Regions from separate parts of the Sporosarcina sp. E16_3 genome, predicted to be linked through region 1. Evidence: a T-box and tRNA genes for the amino acid it is inferred to sense, from the RefSeq annotation. Region 1 holds a T-box; the other holds one or more tRNA genes.
What was found. A T-box is a leader RNA that pairs with one kind of tRNA and senses whether it is charged. The one in region 1 lies ahead of I2483_RS06700 (valine--tRNA ligase), so its partner is inferred to be a tRNA-Val.
Positions count from the first base shown of each region.

Region 2: it encodes a tRNA-Val, which carries the amino acid that the T-box ahead of I2483_RS06700 (valine--tRNA ligase) is inferred to sense. The anticodon was not compared.

Region 1 covers NZ_JADPRX010000007.1:24,155-39,469, reverse strand. The annotation lists gene I2483_RS06720 (uroporphyrinogen-III synthase) at 1-266, shown strand, start outside; gene hemB (porphobilinogen synthase) at 269-1,249, shown strand; gene hemL (glutamate-1-semialdehyde 2,1-aminomutase) at 1,250-2,542, shown strand; gene I2483_RS06705 (hypothetical protein) at 2,697-3,272, shown strand; T-box leader at 3,499-3,749, shown strand; gene I2483_RS06700 (valine--tRNA ligase) at 3,795-6,443, shown strand; gene I2483_RS06695 (type IV pilus modification PilV family protein) at 6,894-7,328, shown strand; gene I2483_RS06690 (PilW family protein) at 7,325-7,714, shown strand; gene I2483_RS06685 (hypothetical protein) at 7,727-8,776, shown strand; gene I2483_RS06680 (ATP-grasp domain-containing protein) at 9,089-9,886, opposite strand; gene I2483_RS06675 (ATP-grasp domain-containing protein) at 9,883-10,749, opposite strand; gene I2483_RS06670 (bifunctional folylpolyglutamate synthase/dihydrofolate synthase) at 10,812-12,032, shown strand; gene I2483_RS06665 (sensor domain-containing diguanylate cyclase) at 12,140-13,843, shown strand; gene I2483_RS06660 (sensor domain-containing diguanylate cyclase) at 13,869-15,315, shown strand, end outside.
Region 2 covers NZ_JADPRX010000008.1:44,376-59,690, reverse strand. The annotation lists gene mgtE (magnesium transporter) at 1-1,172, shown strand, start outside; gene I2483_RS07345 (hypothetical protein) at 1,371-1,652, shown strand; gene I2483_RS07340 (CotY/CotZ family spore coat protein) at 1,764-2,285, opposite strand; gene I2483_RS07335 (hypothetical protein) at 2,361-2,807, shown strand; gene spoVAC (stage V sporulation protein AC) at 2,807-3,262, shown strand; gene I2483_RS07325 (beta-ketoacyl-[acyl-carrier-protein] synthase family protein) at 3,256-4,257, shown strand; gene spoVAE (stage V sporulation protein AE) at 4,267-4,629, shown strand; gene I2483_RS07315 (YjcZ family sporulation protein) at 4,697-4,840, shown strand; gene I2483_RS07310 (stage VI sporulation protein F) at 4,858-5,112, shown strand; gene I2483_RS07305 (hypothetical protein) at 5,202-5,501, shown strand; gene I2483_RS19360 (hypothetical protein) at 5,630-5,752, shown strand; gene I2483_RS07300 (GNAT family N-acetyltransferase) at 5,770-6,201, opposite strand; gene I2483_RS07295 (YjcG family protein) at 6,205-6,720, opposite strand; gene I2483_RS07290 (esterase family protein) at 6,805-7,551, opposite strand; gene I2483_RS07285 (phosphatidylglycerophosphatase A family protein) at 7,639-8,223, shown strand; gene I2483_RS07280 (TAXI family TRAP transporter solute-binding subunit) at 8,419-9,408, shown strand; gene I2483_RS07275 (DUF1850 domain-containing protein) at 9,490-10,020, shown strand; gene I2483_RS07270 (TRAP transporter permease) at 9,992-12,031, shown strand; gene I2483_RS07265 (DUF6241 domain-containing protein) at 12,596-13,126, shown strand; tRNA gene I2483_RS07260 (tRNA-Val) at 13,239-13,311, opposite strand; gene I2483_RS07255 (DNA-3-methyladenine glycosylase family protein) at 13,439-14,293, shown strand; gene I2483_RS07250 (hypothetical protein) at 14,446-14,589, opposite strand; gene I2483_RS07245 (Gfo/Idh/MocA family oxidoreductase) at 14,735-15,315, shown strand, end outside.

The sequences.
Region 1 (15,315 bases):
AGCCTGCAAATGACTCCATCGATTCACTCGTAAATTTAGTGCAACAACAACAGCAGTTGACCGTTTTATTCGCAAGTCCTTCGGCAGTTGAAATTTTTGCAGAAGAAGTTGTACCGCGGACAGGGTGGAACGGCTTTACAATCGGGGCTATCGGACATGTGACGGAAAAAGCGTTGCTAGAAGCTGGTGCTGCCGTTCATGTTAGACCCGATACATACACACTTATGGATCTCGTCGAGAAATTGGCGGGGCGAAAGGAAGGGTAATTTTGGATACTTTACAATTCAGACGTAACAGACGTTTGCGCACATCTACTACATTACGTTCTATGGTAAGAGAGACTGTTCTGCGGAAAGAGGACTTCATCTATCCGATTTTTGTCATAGATGGAGAAGACGTCAATAATCCAATTGCTTCTATGCCGGGTGTGTTCCAGAAATCACTTGACCATTTTGCAATTGAACTAGATGATATTGTGTCACTTGGAATTCCATCAATTATTTTATTTGGTCTTCCAGCAACGAAAGATGATAAGGGTTCGGAAGCCTATTCTGATCAAGGGATTGTCCAAAAAGCTACTCGTTTTGCAAAAGAACGTTATCCTGAACTTATCGTCATCGCAGATACGTGCCTGTGCCAATATACAGACCACGGTCATTGCGGTGTTCTAGAAGGTGGTAAAGTACTCAACGATCCTTCACTGGAACTACTGACGCGTACTGCAGTAAGCCAGGCGAAGGCGGGGGCAGACATCATTGCGCCATCGAATATGATGGACGGATTTGTAGCAGCCATTCGCCAAGGATTAGATGCGGCTGGTTTTGAAGATATTCCAATTATGTCCTATGCGGTGAAATATGCTTCTGCTTATTACGGGCCATTCCGTGACGCGGCAGAATCTACACCTAAATCAGGCGATCGCAAAACGTATCAAATGGATCCTGCAAACCGATTAGAAGCAATGCGTGAAGCGGAATCAGATGTTGCGGAAGGTGCTGACTTCCTAATTGTTAAACCGGCACTTTCATATCTCGATATTATGCGTGACGTCAAAGATAATTTTACATTGCCAGTAGTCGCGTACAATGTGAGTGGCGAATATGCGATGGTTAAAGCAGCAGCGCAAAATGGCTGGGTTGATGAAAAAGCAATCGTTCTTGAAACGTTGACAAGTATGAAGCGTGCGGGTGCGGATCTTATTATGACGTACCATGCGAAAGATGCGGCACGCTGGCTGGAGGAGAACTAATTGGGTAGAAATTATGACAAATCGAAACAAGCATTTGCAGAAGCTGTAAATCTTATGCCAGGAGGAGTAAACTCTCCTGTTCGTGCATTTAAATCTGTCAATATGGATCCGATTTTCATGCAAAGTGGAAAAGGCGCTATCATTACAGACATCGATGGCAATGAATACATCGATTATGTACTATCTTGGGGTCCGCTTATTCTCGGACATTCTGATCCAGACGTAGTTGAAGGCATTAAGCGCGTTGCAGAAACTGGGGCAAGCTTTGGTGCACCAACATTGGCGGAAAATGAACTTGCGAAACTTGTGATTGAACGTGTTCCTTCAATTGAAATGATTCGTATGGTGTCATCTGGCACGGAAGCGACGATGAGTGCACTGCGTTTAGCACGCGGTTACACAGGTCGTAATAAGATTTTGAAATTCGAAGGCTGTTACCACGGTCACGCTGACTCACTGCTTATTAAGGCGGGTTCTGGCGTTGCGACACTTGGTCTACCTGATAGCCCGGGTGTACCTGAATCCGTTGCAAAAAACACAATTACAGTACCTTATAACGACTTAGAGAGCATTAAAGTCGCCATTCGAGAATTTGGTGACGATTTAGCAGCAATCATTGTTGAGCCTGTCGCAGGCAATATGGGTGTTGTTCCACCTGAACCAGGTTTCCTTGAAGGGCTGCGTGAGTTGACAGAGAACAACGGCACGCTTCTTATTTATGATGAAGTCATGACGGGCTTCCGCGTTGGCTACAATTGCGCACAAGGTTATTATGGTGTGACACCGGATATTACATGTCTTGGAAAAGTAATCGGCGGCGGACTTCCTGTTGGCGCATACGGCGGAAAACGTGAAATTATGGAAAACATGGCTCCTGCAGGAACGATTTATCAGGCAGGAACTTTATCAGGTAATCCACTGGCGATGACTGCAGGTATTGAGACGTTGAAAAAATTAACGCCTGCATCCTATGACCATTTCATTAAACTTGGTGATCAGTTAGAAGCCGGTTTCCGTGTAGCGGCTAAAAAGTTTGATATCCCGCATACAGTAAACCGTGCAGGCTCTATGATCGGCTTTTTCTTCACCGACGAAAAAGTGTCAAATTACGATAAAGCGAAAACAGCTGATCTAGTACTGTTCGCTGATTACTACCGCTTAATGGCCGAAGAGGGTATTTTCCTTCCCCCATCACAGTTTGAAGGCATGTTCCTATCAACTGCGCATACAGAAGCGCATATTGAGAAGACAATTGAAGCGTTCCATACGGTGTTTGCTAAACTTCGTGCGTAAAAAAAGTTACATTAACGTTTATATTAATGACAAATAAAATATCCTCCGGCTAGTAAGTCAGTCGGAGGATATTTGCGTTCGTTCTAATTATTCTTCTATTGCAACCACGCCGCGCATACAATTGTTTGTGAAGGAATAGAAGGAGGGAACAAGTATGGAGAAAAAACAGTGGTCAATGCAGGAAAACTTTTATTTCCCGGAACATGCTGGCGTACCGACTGGGGTGCAGTCAGTCACAGTGACACCGAGATATACTGAAGAGCGAACGGAAGATGCGGTCCGATTGACAGGCATTTATCATATTGCGGCGAATGTCGAATTTGATGAAGGGTCTCGGGCAGAGGAATGGGATGATTCATTTATCCTCATTGACGATGTCGAAGTGGACGGCAAAGATGGCTATTTTGAATACGCAGTACCGCTAAATATTGACTTGCCTTCAATAGCGGAGAGCTCACTGGAAATTGTAACAACGCATGCAACAGGTAGACCGGACGGACAAGGTACTTACGGAGTTGTCTGGAATGTAGAGTGTACGTACACAGAAGCTGTTGCGTTAGTGGAAGAACCTGTAGAAGTGCAAGTAGTAGTTGCGACGCCGTTAGTAGCATTTAACAGCACTCCGTTAGATGAGCTGGACGAAGTGCTGTCGTTCATTGCGGAGCTCACAGATGGCGTATCGACGACAGCCTACCGTTCAAATGATGTTTTTGTAAAGAACGAAAGCTAAACCACAAAGTAAACATAACAGAAGAAAATCGCCTGTAGTTGGCACGATCAATAATCGTATCAATTGAAAGATACAAATTGGGATAATGATCCCTCTACAATAAAATCTACATCTTCGAAGCCAGGGAGGAAGTAAATAAGGGTTATATCCTCTACGCATGACACAATCCTTTCGTTATATACTTGACGAGCAACCGGTTATTCCGTTACAATTATTGCAACTGCATATGGATGCGATGATTGGGATAGTATGTGGATGGATTAGACTAAAGAGAGGGTTCGAGTGCTGAAAGGACCTGTCGATTATTTACAGAATGTAACCCATGAGCAGTTTCCGTGAAAGTATGTTCAAAAAGAAAGACATTTTTTGAACGTAGTAGCGGAAGCCGGTTTGAAGCCGTTATCGAAGTTTGAGGTGCACAGTTTTTTTGTGTGCACGAATAAAGGTGGTACCGCGAACAGCTCCTTCGTCCTTTAAGGCGATAGGAGTTTTTTTGTACCCAAAAATAAAGGAGGAATAAACATGTCAACTGAAAACAACACGTCGATGCCGACGAAATATGATCCACAGACAATTGAAGCAGGTCGCTATGAATGGTGGCTGAAAGGGAAGTACTTTGAAGCACAACCTGAAAGCGATAAAACGCCTTATACAATAGTTATTCCACCGCCGAACGTAACGGGTAAACTTCACCTAGGCCACGCATGGGATACAACGCTACAAGATATAATGACGCGCATGAAACGTATGCAAGGCTATGATGCATTATGGCTTCCAGGAATGGACCACGCGGGAATCGCGACACAGGCTCGTGTAGAAGCAAAACTTCGTGAAGAAGGAACGACACGTTATGATTTAGGCCGTGAAAAATTCGTTGAAGAAACATGGAAATGGAAAGACGAGTACGCAGGACATATCCGTTCGCAATGGGCGAAACTTGGTTTGGGTCTTGACTACACACGTGAACGATTTACCCTGGATGAAGGACTTTCGAAAGCTGTACAGGAAGTTTTCGTTAAACTATATAATAAAGGGCTTATCTACCGCGGCGAATACATTATCAACTGGGATCCTGCGACGAAAACAGCTATCTCTGATATCGAAGTCATCCATAAAGACATACAGGGTGCTTTCTATCATATGCGTTACCCACTTGCAGACGGAACAGGCAGTATCGAAATTGCGACAACTCGACCTGAAACAATGCTTGGGGACACTGCGGTTGCAGTCCATCCAGAAGATGAGCGATACAAACATTTAATTGGTAAAACGGTTAAATTACCAATCGTTGGCCGTGAAATTCCGATTATTGCAGACGATTACGTCGACATGGAATTCGGAAGTGGTGCCGTGAAAATAACACCTGCACATGACCCGAATGACTTTGAAATTGGAAACCGTCACAATCTTCCGCGTGTTCTTGTGATGAATGAAGATGGTTCAATGAATAAACTTGCAGGTAAATACGAAGGAATGGATCGCTTCGAATGCCGTAAAGAAATCGTTAAAGACTTACAGGAGATGGCAGTTCTATTCAACATCGAAGAACATAACCATTCTGTCGGTCACTCAGAACGCAGTGGTGCTGTCGTTGAACCGTATTTATCAACACAATGGTTCGTTAAAATGCAGCCGCTAGCTGATGAAGCGATTAAATTACAAGAAGCAGAAGGCAAAGTAAATTTTGTACCGGACCGTTTTGAAAAAACGTATTTAACATGGATGGAAAATGTCCATGACTGGTGTATCTCGCGTCAACTTTGGTGGGGCCACCGCATCCCGGCTTGGTACCACAACGAAACGGGTGAAATACATGTCGGACATGAAGCGCCTGCAGATAGCGAAAACTGGAGTCAGGACAATGACGTTCTTGATACATGGTTCTCATCTGCGCTATGGCCGTTTTCGACAATGGGATGGCCGGATCTCGACAACGAAGAATTCAAACGCTATTACCCAACTGATGCACTCGTAACAGGCTATGACATCATTTTCTTCTGGGTATCACGGATGATTTTCCAGGGAATCGAATTTACAGAACAACGTCCATTTAAAGATGTCTTAATTCACGGACTCGTACGTGCAGAAGATGGTCGTAAAATGTCTAAATCACTTGGTAACGGCGTCGACCCGATGGATGTTATTGAAAAATACGGCGCGGATGCACTGCGCTACTTCTTGTCGACAGGTTCGTCGCCAGGGCAGGATCTTCGCTACTCAACTGAGAAGGTTGAAGCGATCTGGAACTTTGCCAATAAAATCTGGAACGCCTCTCGTTTCGCATTAATGAACATGGATGGCATGACCTACGAAGAAATCGATTTAACAGGTGAAAAATCCGTAGCAGATGCATGGATCTTGACACGTTTGAATGAAACGATTGACCAAGTGACGAAACTTGCAGATCGCTATGAGTTCGGTGAAGTCGGCCGTGCGCTTTATAACTTCATCTGGGATGATTTCTGTGACTGGTACATCGAAATGGCGAAACTGCCACTTTACGGTGAAGACGAAACAGCGAAGAAAATGACGCGTTCTGTACTGGCGTACGTACTCGATAATACGATGCGTCTGCTACACCCGTTCATGCCGTTCATCACAGAAGAAATCTGGCAGAACCTACCGCATGAAGGCGAATCAATCACAATCGCTGCATGGCCGATTGCAGATCCTGCACTTACTGATAAAACACGTGCAACAGATATGAAACTGCTGATGGATATCATCCGCGCAGTACGTAATATCCGTGCAGAAGTAAATACACCACTTAGCAAAAAAGTTCCACTTTACATTTCAGCTAAAGACGATGCAACTGTAGCCGTGTTGGAAGCGAATCGTAGCTACATCGAACGATTCTGTAACCCTGAGACGTTAACACTAGGCAACAACATCACAGCACCTGGAAAATCGATGTCAGCGGTCGTTACAGGAGCAGAACTGTTCTTACCTCTCGAAGGTCTGCTGAACATCGACGAAGAACTAGCACGCTTGACAAAAGAACTTGCGAAATGGCAAGGCGAAGTGAAACGCGTTCAAGGCAAACTTTCAAACGAACGCTTCATGTCAAAAGCACCTGAAGCTGTAGTGGCAGAAGAGCGGGCTAAAGAAAGTGACTATCTAGAAAAATACGCGGCAGTAGAGCGTCGTATGCAGGAATTGAAGGAAATTTGATTTTGAAACGAAAAGACCCGATTGCGATTGGGTCTTTTTGTTTTGATAAATTTGTTGTGGGGGAATGAAGAATTAATTGTTCATTGTACTGTCGAAAAACGCCTGTGTGGTTTTCCATTTAGCTTATACATATTGGTTAGTAAACTGAAGAACTGTTAATTTGATTTTGATTAAAAATCGCGAAATGTGGTAGTATAGGTTTATATGAGTCTATGAAATATTAAGAATGTGTTGAATTTATAGGAGTAAAGGATTGGTTGGGAATTCTTTGTTACTCATTATATAGATTGTGATAAATAATCCCATTGAATTCGCTACGGCGCTAGGGGATACCTCCCGCCCTAAGCCAGATAGCTTCGCCATCAGTCTTAGGGCTTCGGCTCCCCCTTGTAAGGCGCCTTCGCTTGGTTTATATAGGTAGTAATAGTACGAATGAAAAGGATGATAGATATGGGAAAGTTTAAACTGAAGAGGGGTATGGGGGAAGGTGGATTATCGATTGTTGAAGTCCTTGCAGCACTCGTCATTCTTTCAATTGTGTTCATCGCTTTTTTCTCGTTCTTTACCCAATCTGCGACCTTCACGAAGCATAACAAGGAAAAGTTAACAGCTGTACAGATAGCTGAAGAAGTTGTTGCTAAAGTGCGAGTCATTAAATCGCTTGATAAGTTTGATGAGATGGCTAAACTAAATGGATATAAACTAACCAACGGCGTCTATGTAAATTCCAACAGCTATCCTGATTATGAGGTGGAAATCAAGGTTGGAACTGGTCCAGTCAGTGGACTAAATAAAGCTGTAATTACAGTGGAAACCCATACTAACGTGGGTATTACAGACTCAACGTTTAAAACCGAAATGTATTTTGATGAGGTGAAACCATGAAAAATGAGCGTGGGCTTACACTTGTCGAACTGCTTGCAGTACTAGTAATTCTAAGTGTCATTATGATGTTGATTGGAACAGTCTTGGTTAATGGAATGAAAGCATCCAATCGAACTACCACGAATCAACAATTGCAACAAGAAGCGAATTATATTGTGGAAGTAGTTAGGAAGGAATACTTGAAGTCGGGTGTAGTTGTTCCAATTAAGCTTGAGGTTGATAAGGATAAGTTGAAAATGGACGGAACTATTATTTCTGAAGGTTATATATACACATTAGAATCTAGTAATAGTATATCTCGAACAGGGTCATCCAATTTCAATTTACTAATAGAAAAGAATGGGAAGTATTACAAGGTCGACACGATATTAAGTAAGCTACCCTAAGGAGGGATGATGATGAGTCATAATAAAAATGAACGTGGCGGTGCATTAGTGATGGTATTGCTCCTTGTACTTGTATTTACGATACTCGGAATGGGATTACTCACAATGAATATATCCGCCGCAAAACAGTTTAATAAGAAAGAAGAACAGGTGCAGGCAAGGCATTTTGCGGAAATGGGCGTTTTGCATTATCAGGCTAAAGTTAAGGAAATGATTGAGGAACATAATAATAAAATTAAAAGTATAACTCATGCTGAAATTTTGAGTGGAATAAACACTGAATTTTGTAGGGAGTTAAATAACGAAAAAAAATTACCTGAAGAAATAAACGGTGAAAAACAGTCCAATTACACTGTTTCATTGAAGGGGACATCAGGCTGTGATTCGATTAGCACTGAAATTAAACTTACTATTAATAGTGTTGGGAAATCTGGAATAAACCGTGAAGTTGAGATTGATGCAGATATCACCTTTCGACGTCCAAATACTTTATTCGATGTGGTAAGTGGGGGTGGCGAAAATGGAGGAAATAATCTACCGCCAACAACACCGACAGAAAATGTGAATGTGGAATATGGAAATTTCAATATAAAAAATGGCGCAAAACAATATGAAACAAGTATTCATATAAAAGAGGGGAAGAAAGGTGAGAAAGGTCAACTTACAGTTGAGCCTGGGAAGAATGAGGGGGGGACGGATGCAACGTTTCAAAATGATTTATATGTTGAGGGGGTTGTAGATATTCATAACCAAGGATGTATTGCTGTGCAAGGTAATTTTACTGCTACAGAATCCCTTAAATTAGGGAATAAAGCATATCTCTACATCTACGGAAATGCAAATTTACCTTCATCGATTAATTTGCATAACAATCATGCGGAAATTTACGTGTCGGGAGATGTGTATATTAATGGGGTGAAGCAGGTTCCGGAGAAATATTCTGCTGTTCCTATTAAAAACTCAGAATGCTCACCACCTGGCCCTGGCGATAATGGTGGTTCAGGTTCTTTGAAAGCTACTAAATGGGATTTGAATACCAAAATAGAAGCGTCTTATATGTAAAAATGCGGATACTAAATAAATCTCCGGTGCCAATCGCTCACTTAATTCAGACACAATTCATTCAGTTTTTGGTTCGCGAGTGACTGTCACGGTTTACCAATTTACTGTGTTTGTAATACATCACTAAGCGCCGAAGCGGATTTGAAGGGAATCAGTATTTCAACTTTGTTTCTGGCGCTGGGCGCTCGGATGCCAATCCTAAAACCACTCACGCAATTAAAATAAAGATCAGACATCTTCGCAGATGTCTGATCTTTTCCATGTTTACTCAAGGAGTTTATCTTTATATTTACCAAAAATACTTGTCACTAACTATTCTCTGGAAAGCTTCCCTTTAATATACCTCATCAACTTCTCAGCCACCGAAAACTCATGCGTAACATACACTGACCTAGCCCCGACAGGATCCTCAATTTCATTCAACAGCCATCTTCCGTCAGGTAATAATATGAAGTCAATCCCCACATAATCACTTTTTATTGCTTGGGAAATAGTTTTCACATCATTTTCCTGCCAATTGGAAAGTATGTATTTTTCGACAGAGCCACCCAGCGTGTAGTTTGATTTGAATGAACCATTACCAGTGCGCTTTACAGCCCCGACAATCTCATTGCCAATCATAAATACGCGTATATCCCGGGCGCCGGATTCGATGAAAGGTTGGACAATTAATTTTCTGTCGTGAAACTTGGTGAAAAATAACTCCGCATCCAAAGCTGATGTACAAAGGAAAACTTCATTCCCGCCATGGCCGTCGACCGTTTTCAATACGCAAGGATAGGAACTGATTTCATCAATAGAACGAATTCTGTTTGTTGGGACGGCAGGAATACCGAGCAGGGTAGCCAGTTCAAATGTACGCAATTTATCGTTCGCAATCCTATTTACTTCAGCACGATTGAATAGCCTTGAACCTTCCATCTCAAACTTGATAGCCCGCCCAGTATCGCGGTCTCGGAAAAGAATGAAATCTGCATCTGAATTTGGTTTTTCATCTTCAACCAGCAACTGCAGTTCAATGCCGATTCGTTCAGATTCTATTATCAAATCATCGATAAATGCACGATTCCTAACTGATTCAGCCTTTGAATAATAAACGTATCCCTTCATTCGAGCTTCCTTAAAATATACGCGATCATCGCATCTGCTACATTAATACCCGTGATGTTGTAAATATTGCGAATGTGGGCGGCTGCATTCACTTCGCAAACGAGCGGTTCTTCATTATCGCCGAACAGTAAGTCGACACCCGCAAACTCTGCTCCGACTGCGTGGGCGGCTTGTATCGCTAACGCTTTTTGTGGTTCTGTTAGTTCGATGACTGTCGCAACACCGCCATTTGTAATATTCGCCCGGAAATCAGTTTCAGAGTGACGGTACATTGCCGCGACAATCTCACCACCAACAATATTCACTCGAATATCCCGTCCTCTGCTGTTTGCGATGAACTCCTGAAATAAATAGTCGATGCCCCGTAATTCATCCGTCTTTTCATAAAATTGCTCTTCCGTTTCAATCAAATACACTTTCATACCAAATGAACCATGGCCTTCTTTAATAATCATGGGTAGTCCAAGACGTTCCAGCACTTGCTCATAGTAACCTGAATTTTTGATTGTGAAATTCGGATACACTTTAGGTGCAATGATTGTTTCTGGCATCGGAATGCCTTGCTTCGAAAGTTCGAGATATTGTATGGCTTTGTTATCGCAGGTTTCAATGACATCAGGATCGTTGAAAACAGGAATTCCTGAGTTTTTCAGGAAATTTGCGAGTAGAATATCTTTATCTAGAAAGATTACAAAATCGGGACGGTTTTCTATAATTGTTTTTAAATTCATCATCACTTCATAGTTCATCTTAAGCTCGGCGCTAATACCCGCACGTTCCGCAGCCTCTTTCATCAGTTCAGCCTGATCCTTGAATTTATCACTTGTTAAACTTCCATTATAAATAACCCAACAACTTTGCATTAGAAACCCTCCGGGAATGATATACTTTTTCTAACTAGATTCTAACATACGGAGGGATAGTTTTGATTCCAAAAATGAATGTATATAAAAAACGATGGGGAATTGATAGTGATGATTCTATTAAGCCAGGTTTAGAGGCAGTGCAGGAAGCGCTTGTAAAAATGGGTAGTCCCGAAAAACAATTGCAAGTCATACATATAACAGGGACGAATGGAAAAGGTTCTACGATTGCATTTATGGAAGCAATTTTGAAAGAGCATGGATTGTCGACAGGTGTTTTTTCGTCGCCCGCAATTATCGACATTCATGATCAAATCCGTATGAATGGCGAAGTGATAACGGAAGAGGAATTAGATAAATCATTTCAGGCGATGAAGGAAGCTGGACTGAGTGGGTTACTAACGGATTTTGAATTGCTAACTGTAGCAGCATTTACAACGTTTAAACGATCTGCGCCAGATTATGTCTTACTAGAAACAGGAATGGGTGGATTGCTGGACAGTACGAATGTCGTTATACCGCTCGTTTCAGTTATTACTTCCATTGCGCTTGATCATACTGCGTTTCTAGGGACGACTGTTGCGGAAGTGGCAAGGCATAAGGGAGGCATTATAAAAAAGGGGATTCCTGTCGTAACAGGGCCGTTGCTTGAAGAGGAAGCACTTAAGGTCGTCCGCACTATTTCGAATCAACAAGGTAGCCCGCTATTCATGTACGGTAACCAATTTTGTATGAAGGATGCTATGTTTTACGGAACTGAAATGTTCCAGTTGGCTGGACGAAAGATGAAAGGATACCATCAAGGTGTGAATGCCGCAGTTGCGATTCAAGCACTTTTTTCTTCTGGCATTCGACTTAATGAAGAAGCTGTCTCTAGGGCAGTCGCTTCAACGCAACTGGCACATCGTTTTCAAGAGATTTCACCCGGTGTATTTATGGATGGGGCACATAATCCAGCAGCTGCTAAAGTACTTGCAGACACGATTCGCTTTGAATTTCCGGATGAGAAAGTGGACTTTGTTGTAGGAATGTTGAAGGGGAAAGATATTGAAAATACGTTGAATGAACTGATACCAGTTGCGGCCTCATTCACATTTCTAACGTTTCCCCATCCGCAAGCAGCTACTGGTGAGCAATTAATGAAATATTGCCACCATGAAGAAAAAAAGGTGACAATGGCTGAAGGTAATACTATAATACTATTAACAGTAGATGATAAAAAGAAAATAGTAACAGGTTCTCTGTATTTGCTAAGTAGTCTAATGGACTATAGCGTGGATTGATTGTTAGGGAGAAATTTTTGGATAATAGTGACAAACCCGTTTTGGTCTGATAAACTTTTGAAGACTTCTATCTTTTCTGACTTATTTATTTGGGAGTGGATAATGTAATGACGGTTGTAAATAGGTCCACTATGCGTTATTTTATTTTGTGGTTATTGACCGTTCCAACTGGATTGATTTATGTTTTTTTAAATTATCCTCCAGTACAAGTAAACTGGATGTACGTGGCGGTTTTTATAGTATTCGGATTCCTCACAACCTACTATCCGATGTTAAGGAAAGGTATACCGATATTCCTAGTTCTCTGGGTGACTGTGCCCGCCTTTTTAATGTATGGACTCTTTATTGAAATGATCGTCATGCAAATTTCAATTCTAGCGATCCTAATGTCATTACCGAGTAAGTTACCATTGCTACAACGTTTTTTCATTAACTCGACACTTTTTATCTTTTTATCGATCATCGCAGCTATCGTTTTTGATATGGTGGGTGGGGAAATCGGCTCTATTGAATTTTGGCCTGTAATAATTGCGGTATTCTGCTATCAATTCATTCATACAGTATTCAATGACATAGGGCTGAGAATATATGCGGTGTACAAAAAAGTTAACTCGCCTTTCTTTTCAAAAGATCTATTGGTGGACTATGCGATGAATCTTGTTGTTCTGCCCTTGTCGCTTTCGTTCTATTATTTACTGCAATTTGTTGGAGCGGGTTCTTTTTTATTAATCGGAATTCCTTTTTTCTTTATTTCATTAATTATCCGCCTTTATAACAATTCTGAAAGAATTAATATTGATTTGCGGCAAGCGGGAGACATCGGTAACGGACTTTCAGAGTTATTAACAGAAAAAGCTGTAATTGACCAATTTGTCATAAAAGTGTCGGACATGTTCGATGCAGATTATACGTATCTATTTGACCATCAGGATGGTTGGCTTGAGCTCCTCCGTTCCTATGAACATGGAAAATTCATTGACATCGATTTTGCCCTTCTATCCGCAGGACAAGGGATTGCGGGATCAGTTCTTGAACAGAATAAGCCGCTCATCTATTCGGAAAGGAAAGAGTGGGAATCGGTTTCAAAGGACTATTCACCAAGTGGAATGCAAAGTGTACTGTGTGTCCCAATTTCACGGAATCAGAAAATCGAAGCAGTTTTGTTTTTGGCTTCAGATAAGAAATCCTTCTTTGATGACTACCAGTTGAAAATCTTAGATTTACTATGTTCCTATTTCACTGTTACGGTGGAAAAAGCCCGTTATATGCAAGAGGCAGTTGCAAAGAATGAGCGTTGTGCGTTAACCGGGCTTTATAACTACAGGTATCTTGAGGAACGGTTAACGTATGAAATGGACAGGCTTAAAAACAACGAAATTAACAATCTTTCGGTCGTTTTGCTTGATATTGATTATTTTAAACAAGTGAATGACACGTATGGACATCAAAGTGGGAACGACATTCTTTATATGTTTGCTAAGAAACTTGAAGCTGCACTTCCTACTGGCGGGACGGTTGGCCGCTATGGAGGAGAGGAGTTTGTCTATATTTTGCCTGGTATTGAGAAAGCTGAAGCCGTCGACTTCGCAGAAATACTCCGCGCTGAAATTGGTAGTCATGGTTTTACCATAATCCCAGATCTAGTCGAGGATAAGTACCCGCAAGTCGTCTATATTACGTCCAGTATCGGTGTTTCGTCATCTCCGTTAGATACGGATGAAGCGATGACATTACTGCGGAATGCGGATCGTGCACTTTATTTAGGAGCGAAGCAGGCAGGGCGCAATAGGGTTGCTGAATATGTGAAATAAATTAATGAAAGGAAGTGTGTGGGAGATGGTGATATCTAGAAGGTTTCAGATTATTACTTTTATTACGTGGATTGGTATCGTTCCTCCCGGCATCTTTCTAGCATTTATTTTATTTCCTTCAAAAGAAATAGAATGGTTGAATCTGATCATTTTGTTCGCACTGCTATTCGTGACGATGACAATGCCTTTGCAATTAAACAATATTACGGTTTCATTTGAACGTTGGATTACTTTTACTATTTTTTTTCAATACGGGGTATTTGCGGAGTTGGCTTTTACGCAAATTGCAATGCTTATACTAGTATTTAGCACAAAATCAGATTTGCCACTTTTGCATCGTTTTTGCGTCAATTCGATAATCTTCACACTCATCTCACTAGCGAGCGGAACTCTATTTCATTTTGCAGGTGGAGTAATAGGGTCAACTGATTTTTCGAACATCTGCCTATTCGGACTTATTTATGCCATTAGTTATACGACTATTAATTGTGTTTTGATGCAAGTCTATTTATATTTTGAACTAGGCATATATTCTTTGAAGGAAAAATTTGTTCTATGGGATTTTGCTTCTACAATGATTTTACTTCCGTTCAGCATTTCCCTTTACTTTCTATATGAACATTTTGGTAATAATGCAATCCTTTTGATTGGCATCCCGTTCCTTCTCGTTTTATTAATTGCAAGAATGTATAATCGGTCCGATAATTTGAATGATAAACTATCTTTTGCGGGTATTATCGGGAGAGAACTTGCCGAGCGGCTTGGCTTTGAAGACGTGATTCGGACGTTCATCGAAAAACTGAAAGATGTGGTACCTTATGATAATGCTTATGTTCTAGACCTTAGAAACGGTGAGCACTTGATAACGTTAATGGCGTCAGAATATGGGGTTATTACAAAAAAAGTGAACGGACTATCATTCAAACAAAAAAAAACTGAGGATGATGGATTGGATACCGACAATCCTAAAATTTTTGCGACTCAAAAGGAAGCAAGAGTACTAAATAACTTCGAATTTCTACAACGAGTGGAAAGTGTCATGACTGCTCCAATCAAGCGAAATCAGAAAACGGAAGGATTTCTCATACTAACATCCAGTCGGAAAAATGTATTTCAGGCGTTGGAAATGAAAATTGTTGACGTTCTTACTGGATACTTTGCAATTTCATTAGTGAAGGCGCGCTATTACGAAAAGACTGTTGAGCAAAGTGTACGATGTGGTTTGACCGGTTTGCATAACTTCCGCTACCTCAATTCAAAATTGGACGAAGAAATCATCCGATTCCATATAGGGGAAATAAATTCGCTTTCAGTTTTAATGCTAGATATCGACCATTTTAAATCGATTAATGATACATATGGACATCAGAGTGGGAATGACCTTCTTAAAGCACTTGCTAGACTGCTGGAATCATTTGTTCCAGTCGAAGCAATACTTTCACGATATGGAGGGGAAGAATTCGTCATCGTCT
Region 2 (15,315 bases), on a different contig from region 1:
AAATATTTGAGACTAGTGAAATCAGCGATGATGAATATAAACAGTTCCTTCAGGAGATGGACACGACGTATGCAGCAGACATGATATCGTTTATGTTTGTCGATAACGCGGTAGATGTCCTGAATGAACTTGACAAATCACAAGTTGTCAGCTATTTGACACTCATGAATAAAGAAGCCGCTGCTGAGATCAAAGCCTTACTTCATTATGAGGAGTATACGGCAGGGTCAATCATGACAACGGAATATGTTACAATTCCACAGAATTCGACAGTTCGTTCTGCCATGACAATTTTGCGCAATGAAGCACCGAAAGCAGAAACAATTTATTATATATTTGTCGTTGACGACAATAATCGTCTAACAGGCGTTATATCGCTACGCGATTTGATCATTGCACATGAAGATACGTTGATTAGTTCAATTATGAGTGAACGAGTCGTAAGCGTTCTCGTTTCAGAAGATCAAGAAGACGTTGCAAAAATGATCAAGGACTATAATTTCCTTGCCGTCCCGGTCGTCGACTTCCAACAGCATATACTTGGTATTATTACAGTCGACGATATTATCGATGTACTCGATGAAGAAGCATCAGATGACTACTCCAAACTTGCCGGGGTTTCCAGTATGGATACATTTGATAAAAACTCTTTCTCAGCTATGAAAAAAAGACTTCCCTGGTTGCTTATTCTATTAGTGCTCGGAATGCTTACTGCTAATTTGATAGATTTGTTCACAGAAACAATTTCAAAAGTGGCACTTCTAGCCGCGTTCATTCCCCTAATTGCGGGTACTGCAGGGAATAGCGGAACGCAAGCGCTTGCGGTCGCGGTGCGCGGTATTGCGACAGGTGATGTAGAGGACGAAAGTAAATTTAAGTTGCTTATCCGGGAAGCTGGAACAGGATTGATGACAGGATTTATCTGTGCACTATTTGTAGTTGGGCTTATTTACGTTTGGAAAAATGAATTTATTATTGGACTTTTAGTGGGGGCAGCGATTTTTGTCTCGATTTTTGTCGCAACGATTTCAGGATCATTCATTCCTTTGCTTATGCATAAGTTGAAAATCGATCCTGCAGTTGCATCCGGTCCTTTTATCACAACATTAAATGACGTTATTAGTGTTATTATTTATCTTGGCCTTGCAACGGTTTTCATCAGTGATCTTTAGATCATTGGTGTGAACCGTTTTTTATAACAGGGGTAACGTCCGAAAAGTGGGCGCATATACTGTATTAAAAAGGATGTGCTTACCATTTTTCGAAATAAACCATTATTGTTCGTTGACGGGCCACCTGTCTTTATAAAAGTTGCGATTATTGTGGAGGAAAGCACGTCAGTATTTTTACTGAACAACGAGGAGCAGTCTATGTTAGAAAATGAAGAAGAGGTAATTGCTACCGAAGCCTTGCCGGTGAATCCAGATATACAACGTAAAATTATTTATTTGAGCAATTCATTCCGCCGCCAAGCTTATCAGCCACTTCAATTTATTCTAGAGGAAGAAACACTATCAGGAACGATTGAGAAAGTTGAAGAAGAAACAGTGTGGATTGATCTGGAAGGTGCCAATCACGAAATAATTGCTGTAGAAATGGGCAAAATTGAAGAAGTGTTATGGCGCGGTAAGCCATTTGATGAAACTAAATGAAAAGGCAGGACGGGAACCTCTCCGTCCTGCCTTTTTACAATGATAGTGAAAAGTTAAAACAACCCAACCGATCTAAATCGGTTGGGTTGTTTGGGCATTGCAGGGCATTAATTAATCTACGTCACAAAAATCGATATACGTATCTTTAATACATTGGATTCCACAGAAACAAGTCAAGTCGACTGTGATACATGAATCTGTCGCACCAAATTTTTCAACTTTACAGAGTTCTTCAAGATCCAACTTACCATGTTTAATTATGTCCACCGGATTATTGTGAATGTCTAATGGCGCTAGTACTTGCAATGTTGCGCAGCAGCCGTCAAAGACGTTTTGGACTCTGAAAAAAGTAGAGAAGCAATTGTGAAGGTAATATTTTTGGCTTTCCGGACGGAACATTGCTTTGAACGGATCACCGTTCTTCGTCAATAGCATGAATACGCGTGTATTGACACGGTGACGTGCAGGGCTGGATATGCTACCGAGCGGAGCCATGAAACAATCTGTTTCGCATTCTACGCAGTCATCGTCTGTTCCAGCATCCTGTAAACGCTTGATGAACCTGACAACCTCACATACGCAGTCATCTTGGTGCTTTCTTTCACTACATTCTTCATTTCTTCCACATCCCATTAATTCCACCTCCTTTTCTTAATTCTTTATACTTTATGCGACAAAGTTCACTGTGATAGGGCGCATAGGTGGATTATGAATAAAGTTACGTATGAAAAGGCATACTGTATAAAAATGGAGGGGACGCATATCCGGAAACTTAGCCTTGTAGTCCTCGCAGTTATCATTCTATCCGGTTGTTCAGGAAGCGGATTCCGGATAGACAACAATTCCAGCGAGGATCATGCAAAAGTGGAAGAAGTATTGAAAAATGACAAACGTCTCACATCAGCAGTCACTACTTTTCATGAAAATAACTTGATAACAGCCGTTACGCTTAAAACTTTTTCACGCTTCAAAAAAGAAAAGATTGAAAAGGAGCTTAAGAAAAAATTAGAAAATGGCTACCCAGGGTTGGACGTTATGGTTTCAGCGGACAGTAAAATATGGATGGAAATGAACAAGCTCATTGATTTGGAAGATAAGAAGGATAAAGGTAAAAAGATTGAGAAATTGAAATCGCTTATAAAGGAAGAGACATAATGGACGAAAAAAAATATGCAAAGTTAGAAAAAGATACATCTCCTAAAATCCCATTAATGCGAAATATGATTTTTGCATTTTTGACGGGAGGCACAATTTGTTTAGTAGGCCAATTTGTGTCGCTGTTTTATATGACATATTTTGACTTCACGGAACGGACGGCCAGTAATCCGACTGTCGCAACAATGATATTTTTCGCGATGCTGTTAACTGGCTTTGGATTGTATAAGAAAATTGGCCAATTTGGAGGAGCGGGGAGTGCAGTTCCGATTACAGGTTTCGGCAATGCTGTCATTTCAGCAGCAATTGAACATAAGACCGAAGGGTATGTTCTTGGAGTTGGTGGAAATATGTTCAAACTCGCGGGTTCGGTCATTCTCTTCGGCGTATTTTCGGCATTTGTCGTTGCACTCATTAAAACGATACTTGTAAAGTTAGGTGTTGTATCATGGTAGCGCGCGGTCTCTTGACATTCAAAACGACACCATCCATTGTGGCAACTGGGGTTACAGCGGGCCCGCTAGAGAAGAAAAGCCTGTTCGTCGATAAATTTGATAAAGTGTACGAAGATGAGCGCTGTGGAATGAAAACGAATGAGCATGCTCACGCAAAAATGATGGAAGATGCGTGCATGATTGCGTTAAGCAAAGTGGATTCTGTACCAAGCGACGCCGATTTCCTGTTAATTGGCGATCTTATTAACCAAATGACCCCCTCAAACTTTGCCGCTACAACGGTGGGAATTCCGTATATTGGTCTGTTTTCCGCTTGTGCAACTTCAGTGTCCTCGCTCTTAATGGCAGCGCTGCTGACCGAAACCGGTATGTCGAAATGTGCTATTGCGGGAGCATCTAGTCAGCATAATGCAGTGGAACGACAATTTCGTTATCCAAACGAGTATGGCGCACAAAAACCTGGAACTGCTCAATGGACCGTCACAGCAGCGGGGGTAGCAGCTGTTACACCTTATAAAAAAGGATTTCCTTCTATAGAGTGTGGAACAATCGGATGTGTAATCGATCTCGGAATGACCAATCCACTAAATATGGGGGCGGCGATGGCACCGGCAGCCGCAGATACGCTTAGCCGCCATCTAAAAGGTCACAACAAAGACGTGAAAGACTATGATGTGATCATGACAGGCGACCTCGGAAAAACTGGTTTTGAGTTATATAAAACCCTTGCAGGCAATCAAGGTATTGACGTGACCAAAAATTTTAGGGATGCAGGCAAAGAATTTTACGGTGCTGATAAAGCTTTTTTATCCGGGGCAAGTGGTGCAGGTTGTTCAGCCGCCATTTTCCTATCGGAAGTAATTGATAAAATGAGGGCGGGTGACTATAAACGGGTCCTTCTAATTGCGACGGGCGCGCTATTATCTCCGTTATCATTTCAACAAGGTGATACGATTCCGTGCATTGCGCATGCAATCGAATTAACAATGAAATGAGTGTGGATTATGGTTTCGATGTTCATTACAGCATTTATTGTGGGGGGTCTCATTTGTGTTGTGGGACAACTGTTGTTTGACGTGGCAAAATTAACCCCTGCGCATACATTGTGCATTTTGGTCGTCGTGGGTTCCGTGTTAGACGGGGTGGGTCTGTATGAACCGCTCATCGATTTTGCAGGAGCGGGGGCAACGATACCAATTACTTCTTTCGGTAATGCCTTGACGCATGGCGCAATGGCAGAAGCTGAAAAACATGGTCTAATCGGTGTTATGACAGGAATGTTTGAAGTGACTAGTTCAGGAATTAGCGCAGCAATAATATTTGGATTCATTGCATCGCTTATTTTTAAATCGAAAGGAAAGGTTTAATAGTCATGCGCCCTCTTCCTTCTTCAAGTGTCCGCATAGGATACGAAGAAAGGAAGGGGGTATTATTATGTATGGAGGATGCAATCCTTATGGAGGCGGGTACGGCGGTGGATGTGAACCGGAAAGAGCGAGTTATGGCGGATCGACATTCGTATTAATCGTTGTTCTCTTCATCTTGCTCATCATTGTGGGCCGCAGTTTTTGTGTATAAAAAGGGGGAGATAACAGATGAATGATTCATTTTTCCGGAAAATCGAATCAAAAACAGGCGTCCCGATGGAAGAAGTTTTTGCACTTGCAAATGCAATCCAATATGCGGATTTCAATGATGAACGGCAAGTAAGGAAAATTATTCGTAAAGTCGGGAAGCTGGCGAAAAAAGAAGTACCTCAGCAGACTGAAGATGAGCTTGTTAATTCTATCGTAAAAAATGGCAAAGCGGTTAATATTAAAGATATTACAGATATGCTTGGCCGACAATAAAAAAACTTTACGAAAAAACAGAATAATAGGTTTAATAATACCAACCTATGGATATAGTAATAGTATTAGTGAAAATGGAGGTGTTTACAATGGGATATATTCTACCAATTCAACCAATCCAATCTCAGATCTATGCAAATCGATTAAGTATGGAAGCTTATAACTTTGCATATATTGAACGAGTGAGCAAAGTTAAGTTAAATTCAGACTTCTTGGATGAGTTTAAAGAGTCCTCGCATAAAGAACGGGAAAAGGAGGAAGAGGAAGGTAAGCCTATTGTATCAGTTCCTTCTGCATATCAAGGGTTTATCCGTCCCAATCCAGTTAATCTATCACCGGCGATAGCCAAAGTAGTAGGGAAAGGTATCGCGGTAAATGCCTATGTATAATTGATTAGAATAAAAAGGTTCGCGTTGCTTTTAAGCAATGCGAACCTTTTTTAATGAAAAAAGTGAAAGTGTTTTTCTACTTATAATAGTGTCTAGCTCCAGGCGCCAGCCGCTCGGAGGCCCACAGGATGTGGGTTCACGTAGCCATTGCCGCAGGACGCGGCGTACTTAGGCTACGTTCCTTGAAAGCAATCCAGCTATGTGGAAAAGAGCGCCACGTCGCTGGATCGACTTATGCCTGTCGCGTCTAGAAGGCGCCTTCCGCTTTTCACGCCATACTTTTTTCCATTGCGCGATGCGGAATATCCGCATCCATAAATTCGGGTGAAGTAATGACATACCCTAACTTTTCATAGAAAGGAACAGCATATGATTGTGCATTCAAAATAATTTTGTTCATGCCTGTTGTTTCAGCATGCTCTTCAAGTGCATGCATGATAAGATTTCCGAGATGTTTCCCCCGAAATTCTTCCAAAATGCAAACACGTTCGACTTTCCCAATTCCATCGTTGATTTCCCTGATACGGCCTGCGCCGATTGGAGATTCTGATGAATAAACGACGAAATGTGCTGCAGTTTTATCGAAATGATCTAGTTCAAGGTCTAGTGGTACGCCTTGTTCTTCCACGAACACTTTCCTTCTGACAGAAAATGCATCTTCTTGTTCAAGGTCAGAATTTGCGAATCTTACTTCGAACAATGTTCAGTTATCCTCGTCAAGGCGGAATGTTTCATATACCGTCCAAGAGCCGTCTTCGAGTTGATAAGTAAGGTGCAAACGGTCAATTGTTTCAGTATGATCGACACCAATCATTTTTAGTTGACCAATGATATCATCGTGTTCGCCAGAAGAAAGTTTTTGCGCAATCGTCACGTGGGGAACGAATGTGAATTCAGGTTTTTCACCGAAAAAGTCGTTGTTCAGATCTTTATGCAAAGCAGCTAGTTCATCGTTAAGAGTAGCCTTAAAGTAAATTGTATTCGTAATTGGAGCGAATGTACCCACTTTTGATACGCTTAATTCAAACGGGCTGTGTTTTTTAGTTATTTCTCTAATTGCCTTTGCAACTTCTTCAATCTCTTGGTCATTGGCTTCGAATACACCTTTAACCGTTAAATGCGGCGTGATTAGTGCATAATGTGGATCGTATCTTTTCCTGTAAGCGTTTGCCAAGTCTTGAAGTTTCTTTGATGGGAATGCTACGACGCCGTATTTCATAAATAAAACCTCCTAGAATAATTGTTTTTACTTTATAAATTTGATTATAGCAGAATACTTGAAAATATGTCCGTTTTGTCTGAATTAATGACCAAAAACCATTTGAATCGCGCGGCGGACATCGGGTTGCCAATGCTTCCAGGTATGGTCTCCATCGAATTCATCATAGAAATAAGGGAAACCTTTTCTTTCAATTAATTCGTTTAAAGTCCGGTTAGGTGTAAGGAAGTCTTGAACGCCGTCAATTTGCGTATTAACTTGGGTTTCTTCCTTCCCAATAACATGATAAATCGAGAAACGGGAAGGGTCTTGTGAAGCTTCGACCTTTTCAAGTACTAAATCATCGACATAAGGGGAATGCAGAATGACTTTCCCGAATATATTAGGATACTTGGTTGCAGTTAGAAGAGAAATCGTGGCTGCCAAGGAATCACCGATAAGGGCCCTGCCTGCCCCAATCTGATAAGTTGGATAATTGTCGTCAATATACGGTACAAGTTCATGAGCCAGGAAGCGAGTATAGGCTTCGCGACGGTCACCACCCGGATGATACATGCGCCTGCGTTCTTTGACGCTTTTATAAGGAACACCTACCACAATAACATTTTCAATTTCTTCCGCGTCGATCAATTCGTCAACGACCCGTCCTATACGCCCGAACTGGAAATAATCTTTGCCATCAGATGCAATTAGCACCGAATATTTATAGAGAGGCGAAAAATTGTGGGGCAAATGAATGAGCACCTGCATTTCCTCATCAAGTGCTTTACTGTAAATTGTAATATCTTCTATTTTTCCGTATTTCACTCTGGTTGCCTCCTTAAATTGCATGTATATTGAAATTGTATCATAACGTAAAGGTCCGGTATAATGGTTGTGTTCTGTTTATATACTAACTATAAAAGGGGTTGGACAGAAATGCATGATGATACAAAAATTGTTCATTCAAAAGTTGTGACAGAAGCGACGAAAGCGGCTTTGAAACGCCGCGGTGTGACACTGGAAGCCATTGCTGAAATCGTCTATGAACTGCAATACCCGTATAACGATGGTCTAACAATGGCTCACTGTATTGAATCTATTGAAGGTGTACTCCGGAAACGAGAACTTCAGCATGCGATTCTTGTGGGAATTGAATTAGATGAGTTGGCAGAACAGGGGAAACTGTCCGCGCCATTACAACAAATTGTTGAGTCTGACGAAGGTCTATTTGGGGTTGATGAAACGATCGCACTGGGTGCCGTGTTTACATATGGTTCTATTGCGGTAACGACATTCGGTCATCTCGATAAAAATAAAATGGGTATCATTAACGAGCTAGACACAAAAAAAGGTAAAGCCATCCATACGTTTCTAGATGACCTGGTTGCCAGTGTTGCTGCTTGTGCAGCCTCAAGAATCGCACATAGAACACGGGATCTTCAAGAAGCGGGGGAAACATTCGGAGATATTTCACCCGATGAAACGATGCCTGAAACGAAAGTCAACGGTGCACAAATTTAGTGACGACTTATGAACACCTGAAAGGATTCGTCCTTTTGGGTTTTTTGAATTTGGAGAAGATAGTAAGTAGAAAGAACTGTAAACGCTTGCAAGAATCTGATTAATTTTAAAGTTTATTGACAAAATAGAGAGACTTCATGGTAAGATGTATTTTGGGATTATGAAGAACTATCAAACTTAAGGGGATGAAATAAAATGAAGAAAAAGCAATTGCGATTGTTTGCATTTATCACGATGATTGCATTACTAGTACTATCAGCATGTAACTCAGGCGATACAGGGACTACTGAGAAAGAAGCTGACGCTGGTAAAAGTAAAGAAGATTACAAGTTTCTTAGTGTTTTAACTGGGGGAACAACAGGAACATATTATCCGCTTGGTGGGTCATTTGCTGACTATATTACAGAAGCAACAGGCGTTAAAACAACTGCTGAAGTTTCACAAGCATCTGCTGCGAATATGACAGCACTTCAAGATGGTGAAGGCGATATTGCATTTGTTCAAACGGATATCGCTTACTATGCCTCTAAAGGTGAGTTGATGTTTGACGGAGAAAAGATTGACAATGTTTCGGCAATTGGTGCATTGTACCCTGAAACTGTTCAATTGGTAACACTTGAAAAAAGCGGAATCAAAACATACGCTGATTTAAAAGGGAAAAAAGTATCCGTAGGTGCGCCAGGTTCTGGTACTTACGCAAATGCAGAACAGTTACTGGAAATCCATGGACTAACAATGGATGATATCAAGGCACAAAGTCTTGACTTTGGTGAATCTACAGAAAGTTTACAAGCGGGTCAAATTGACGCTGCTTTCATAACAGCAGGAACGCCAACAGGGGCGGTTGAAGGCCTAAATGCCGTTGCGTCTGTATATGTTGTTCCGGTTGAAGACGCAAAAGCGGATGAATTGATCAAAAAGTATCCTTACTATGCTAAAGAAATAATACCTTCAGGCACATACGGAATGGCAACTGAAACGCCAGCGGTTTCAGTTGGTGCTATGTTGGTTATTCAAAATGAGATTCCTGAAGACTTGGCTTATGAAATTACAAAAGCAATTTACGATAACGCTTCTAAACTTCAACATGCAAAAGGGAAATTAATCAAAGCTGAAAATGGTCTTAATGGTATCGGAATACCGGTTCACCCAGGGGCTCAGAAATACTTTGATGAACTAAAGTAATAATTAATGTTTTTTAGCGGGGCGGCGAGGCTTTATGCTTCAGCCGCCCATTCTTTTATATAATCAGAAAGGAAGAGGCGGGTGAACAAAAAAAAAGTTGTACCGCTAATTCTTTGTTTTATATTACTAGTTTTATTTATTCCGATAAAAACAGCATTTACATTTACTGAACATCGTGTGGAGAATCCAAAAGTATTTTATGTACCTTTAGAAAGTGACAATGAATTTCAAATTAGATATGTCCACTCCATTCATTTGTCTAACGTCATAGAATCATATGAAGCGACTAAGGATAATGAAATTCGGCTCTTGTCAATGCAATATGAAGATTTTGCTATCGGGCTACCGGGTAACGCGGAAGATGGAGAAACCTTCACGATGAAAGATGGTTTGTACACGCTTACATACGAGGGTAATGTAATTGAATCATTTGTCATGTTAATTGGCGATGTAGATGCAGAATTAGCTTTTCGATACTTAGGCAATGAATTAAATTTAAAGAAACAGTTGGTGAGGGGGAAATCCTACACATTTCGTGTTGCGAAACTCTCTCTTTATCAAATGCTTAAAGGAGTTAATATGAATGGAAAAACAACCAAAACGGAACGATGAACTAGAGCTAGAAACGCAAACAGAAGAGTTTAAAATGCTGTCAGAAGAAGAACAACTTGAAATTCTTCAAAAGTTTGACCCAGAATCGAATACACGTGATGTTACAGGCATATTTAAGAAAATTGTATTTTTTGGTTTACTGGCATTTTCCATATTTCAATTGTATACAGCGATTGGGACTCCTTTTACGGCGTACATTCAACGTTCAATTCACTTAGGGTTTGCATTATCTTTAATCTTTATTCTGTTTCCAGCTAAGAAAAAAATTAAGGGCGAACGAAATAAAGTACCGTTTTACGATATGATTTTGGCGCTTCTTGCAATAGGAGTCGGACTTTATTGGCCGCTTTTCATTGGTGATTTGGTGTTACGTGTTGGTCGTGTATCGACACTTGATATGGTCGTCGGGGTTATAGCCATTCTCTTAACGATGGAGGCCGCAAGACGAGCGGTCGGAATGCCGATTACAATTATCTCAGCTGTGTTTTTAGTCTATGCATTTTTTGGACCTCATTTCCCGGGATTCCTTGCACACCGTGGACAAGATCTAAAAAGTGTCGTTCAATTAATGTTTTTCACGACAGATGGAATTTTAGGTACGCCAATTAGTGTATCTTCTACATTCATCTTCGTGTTCCTGTTATTCGGAGCATTCCTTGTCAAAACAGGGGTTGGAGCCTATTTTAACGATCTGGCGGTTGTGTTGGCGGGTCGTTTAGTCGGGGGACCGGCTAAAGTTGCCATCTTCTCGAGTGCTTTACAAGGTACGATTTCAGGAAGTTCGGTTGCCAACGTTGTTGGGTCAGGTTCATATACAATTCCGATGATGAAAAAACTCGGTTATAAAAAGGAGTTTGCTGGCGGAGTTGAAGCGGCAGCGTCGACGGGTGGGCAAATTATGCCTCCGATTATGGGAGCAGCCGCTTTCCTTATGGTTGAATTCATAGGCGGCGTTACCTACTGGCAAATTGCAAAAGCGGCAGCGATTCCAGCACTCCTTTATTTCACAGGCGTTTGGATTATGACACACTTTGAAGCGAAGCGTGTAGGTTTGAAAGGAATGACTGAAGACCAAATTCCTGACCGTAAAAAGACATTAAAGAAAATATATTTACTCCTACCGATTATCGGTATTATCGTGTTTTTATTAATTGGTATTCCTACGATGAAAGCAGCGTTGCTCGGAATCGTCTTAACAATTATCGTCAGCTCATTCGATAAGTCAACGCGTCTTGGATTTAAAGACATGATCGAAGCACTGGTTGATGGAGCGCGTACAGCGCTTGGTGTTGCGGCAGCAACGGCTTGTGCAGGTATTATCGTTGGTGTTGTTGTGAAGACAGGTTTAGGTTTAAGCCTTGCTACTGGATTGATTTCGGCGGCAGGTGGGAACGTCTTCCTGACTCTGTTCTTTACAATGATTGCTGCAATCGTTTTGGGCATGGGTTCACCGACAACAGCGAACTATGTCATCACGTCAACAATCGCGGCTCCTGCGATTATCACGCTTCTTATGCTTGATAACCCTGGTGCAACTGTTCCGATCGTTGTGGCTGTGTCCGCACATCTATTTGTATTCTATTTTGGTATTATTGCAGACATTACACCACCTGTTGCACTTGCAGCATTCGCGGCAGCAGGTATTTCTGGCGGGGATCCAATTAAAACAGGTGTCACCTCTGCGAAGCTCGCTATCGCGGCATTTATCATTCCGTACATGTTCGTATTCAATCCCGCAATGCTCATGATGGGCGCCCCTGTTACAGAGATTATATGGGTCGTTTTCACCGCCATTATTGGGATGATTGCGATTGGTGCAGGGATGATTGGCTTCTGGTATCGAAAATGTAATTGGATTGAGCGCCTGTTCGCTTTAGCGACAGGAATGCTTCTTATTTTCCCAGAAACTATTACCGACATTGTCGGGTTAGTATTGTTCGTGGTAATGGTCGCAATCCAGTGGATGACACGGGAGAAAGATGACGATAGTAAGAAGGTTTCTGTAGCTTAATAGAATGTTGAAATCCCTTCGCTATGAGTTTTATCAGGCGAAGGGATTTTTAGTTTAAAGAATTGGCGAATAACCGAGCATATAAGCTTGCCACCGAACGATTATCGCGGCGGACCAATTAGTATAAACGTATTAAATTGATGGTTAAATGAAAAGTACAAAAAAAGTATCACTTCCGAAGAAGTAATACTTGTCGGAAAAACCTTTGTTCCTAAAGGTTCTCTGTGGGCTAGGCGCCCAATGTGGTACCGACTGGGCTCGAACCAGCGCCCTTACCTTGTAGAATCACTCCGCAAACAATCAAATTCTGATAGTGTACAAACGTAGATACCATAGCATTCCGTTGCTTCTGAAACGTCATTGACTCACATGATCTGAACACTTCAAGAGATTTATAAACCATATAAGAAACGATAACCAGACGAATGTTGTTTACCATTTACTAAATAAAATTGTACAGTATTTCGTTGGTTACCTAAAATACGACCGGCTCGTATATAAGTTGCAAGCAGATATTCCCAATTGTACAATGTAATTGGGAATATGTAATTGGGAGTGAATTTAATGAAGTTTAAAAAAACAATACTAATAACAACTGGAATTGTAGCATTGGGTTTAAGTGCGTACCTAGTTTTCAATCAATGGAATAAAGGGAGCGTAACAATCGAGGAAAAACCCGGAGTTCCAAAAGCGGGAGTTGTAATACCGGTAATTGAAATTGATGAGAAAAGAACAATACCAGTTGAAGAAGAATTTCTGCTTTCTATGGAGGAATATGGTGTACAAGATGCCATACATGGGATGAGCCATCAGAAAGTCCGTGCAGATGACAAATGGGGATTCATTCCTTTAACTCAGGACCGCGTGCAACGTTTAATTGAAGTTGTTGAAGCAAATGATAATAATTATATCAGCGCTCCAGTGTATTTGGATATTCTTAATCGTTGGGCAAACAATGACTTTTCTCGAGCAGATAAAGATCATAACGCCATATGGGATTTGCAAGAAGGGAATGTTGGAAAAGCAAGTGGATTGTTATCTATAGAAGAAGAAAGAACATTTATTAAAAAACACTTTAAAATTGAATATGAGTAATGTCAGAAATAGATGAAAATTCAAAGAAAAAAAGACCTCCAAGCACAAGGCTTGAACGTCTTTTTTTGGAAAAACCTTTGTTCCTAAAGGTTTTCTCGGGTTTGGCACCCAATGGTCCCGACTGGGCTCGAACCAGCGACCCCTACCTTGTCGAGGTAGTGCTCTCCCAGCTGAGCTACGGAACCGGGAATTAAATTGTGTTTCTGCTTACTGCACATTTTCTATTATAGCGGAACTGTAATAGAAGTCAACACCTTTATGAAAAGTTTTTTAAAAACAAGTATAATAGGTACTAGAACGGTGTAAAAAGGGGTGTTTCTAATCGATGTTCAATTTACATTGCCTTATGTCTATGACTTCGATCGGGCAATAGTTCGGTTGGCGGGGGATCCGGTCAATTCGGTGGATTTGCAAAGTCGTACAATACGCATTCCCATGGAAGAAGGAAATTGTGTCACGCTGCAAAGTATAGGCACGAAACAACTACCTTCATTTATAGTGGGAAATGCAATTGATGCCATTCAAATTGAAAAAGTTAAATCGATCTTTCATTTTGATAAACCGCTGGATGCAATCGGGTTGCATTTTGCCGGAACAGATCTAGGATCATTATTTATGGAATATGAAGGCACTCCGCTTATTAAAAGTTTTTCATTATATGGAACTCTTATGAAAAGTATCATTCACCAACAACTCAATTTGTCATTTTCACATACGCTAACGAAGCGCTTTGTTGAATCATTTGGAGAGATGGTGGATGACGTTTGGCGTTATCCATCCCCAGAGCGTATTGCGGCGCTAGATGTCCTAGCGCTTCGCGATCTGCAGTTTAGCACACGAAAGGCTGAATATGTCATTGGCTTGTCGCAAGCGATTGCAGAGGGGACGCTCGACCTTGAGCAGCTCATCGGAATGGATGACGATGAAGTAACTTCAAAATTGGTTGCTTACCGCGGTGTGGGACCTTGGACGGCACAAGGATTTCTTATGTCTGGGCTTGGACGTCCGAATTTATTTCCTCTTGCGGATATTGGTTTGCAAAATGCGTTGAAAAAGGTATGGAATATGGATCGCAAGCCATCTCAAGATGAAATGCGTACCCGTTTTCCAGAGTGGTCACCGTACTTAAGTTATGCAGCACTTTATCTGTGGCACAGTATTGAGTGAAGTTTGAGGAATACTGAATAACGCAGCTCCAAAAAACACTACGCACCATTTTGACACATGAAAAAACAGCTTTCCCATTATAAATTCATGGAAAAGCTGTTTTTAGGGTCCGTTGGAAATGGGCGACGTTGTCGAGTTAGTTACGCTAATTATCAGTGTGCAGGCACCTGCAGTTGCTTCTCTTCATCAAAATAAAGGAAATTTTCTTCTTCAAGTTCAACAAGACGTTCTTTATTAATTCCCAATGAAAGATTTCCTTCAAAGATCTTTTCCCACCAAGTATCAGTTGTTGTCATGTCCATTTCCTCCTTTTAAATTCTGTGTTATTTGAACATTCTATTCCCTTCAATGCTATAATACAAAACGTCAAAGGTTGTAAAGGGATCGTTCGACCTATCCTTTTGCCTTTAATAAACTATCCGTAAAAAAGGGGTTATTTCGGTGAAAAAAACTACATTTGCTCTCGTTGGTACAGGTATTGTTGGCGAGCGAATTATCAATCAATTACGCAACAACGAATCTGCAACAATTATTGCCTTGTTTGATGAAAATGATGAACGTCTTACTGAAATGGCGGATACATACCAATTATTTGCGGCATCCTCTTATGAAGAGGTTTTGGCGATGAAACCCGACTGGATCTATATTGGAACTCCACCTGTATCGCATGCTGCACTAAGTACGGCTGCGATTTCAAAAGGTTTGAATGTACTTTGTGAAAAACCACTTGCACACGACGCTTCAGATGGATTAGTCATGGCTTCAGCTGCAGAGAACAATGAAATTCAAACTGCAATGCATTTTCCGTTGATGTACAGTCCGTCCGTTCGGCATATGATGAAACTTATTAATGAAGGTGAAATTGGTAAAATCGTTCGAATCGAACTGCAAACTTATTTCCCACACTGGCCACGTGTATGGCAACGAAATCCATGGATTGCCTCGCGTGAACAAGGTGGCTTTACACGAGAAGTATTCCCGCATTACCTTCAGCTTATGTACAGGATGTTTGGTCAACTTGC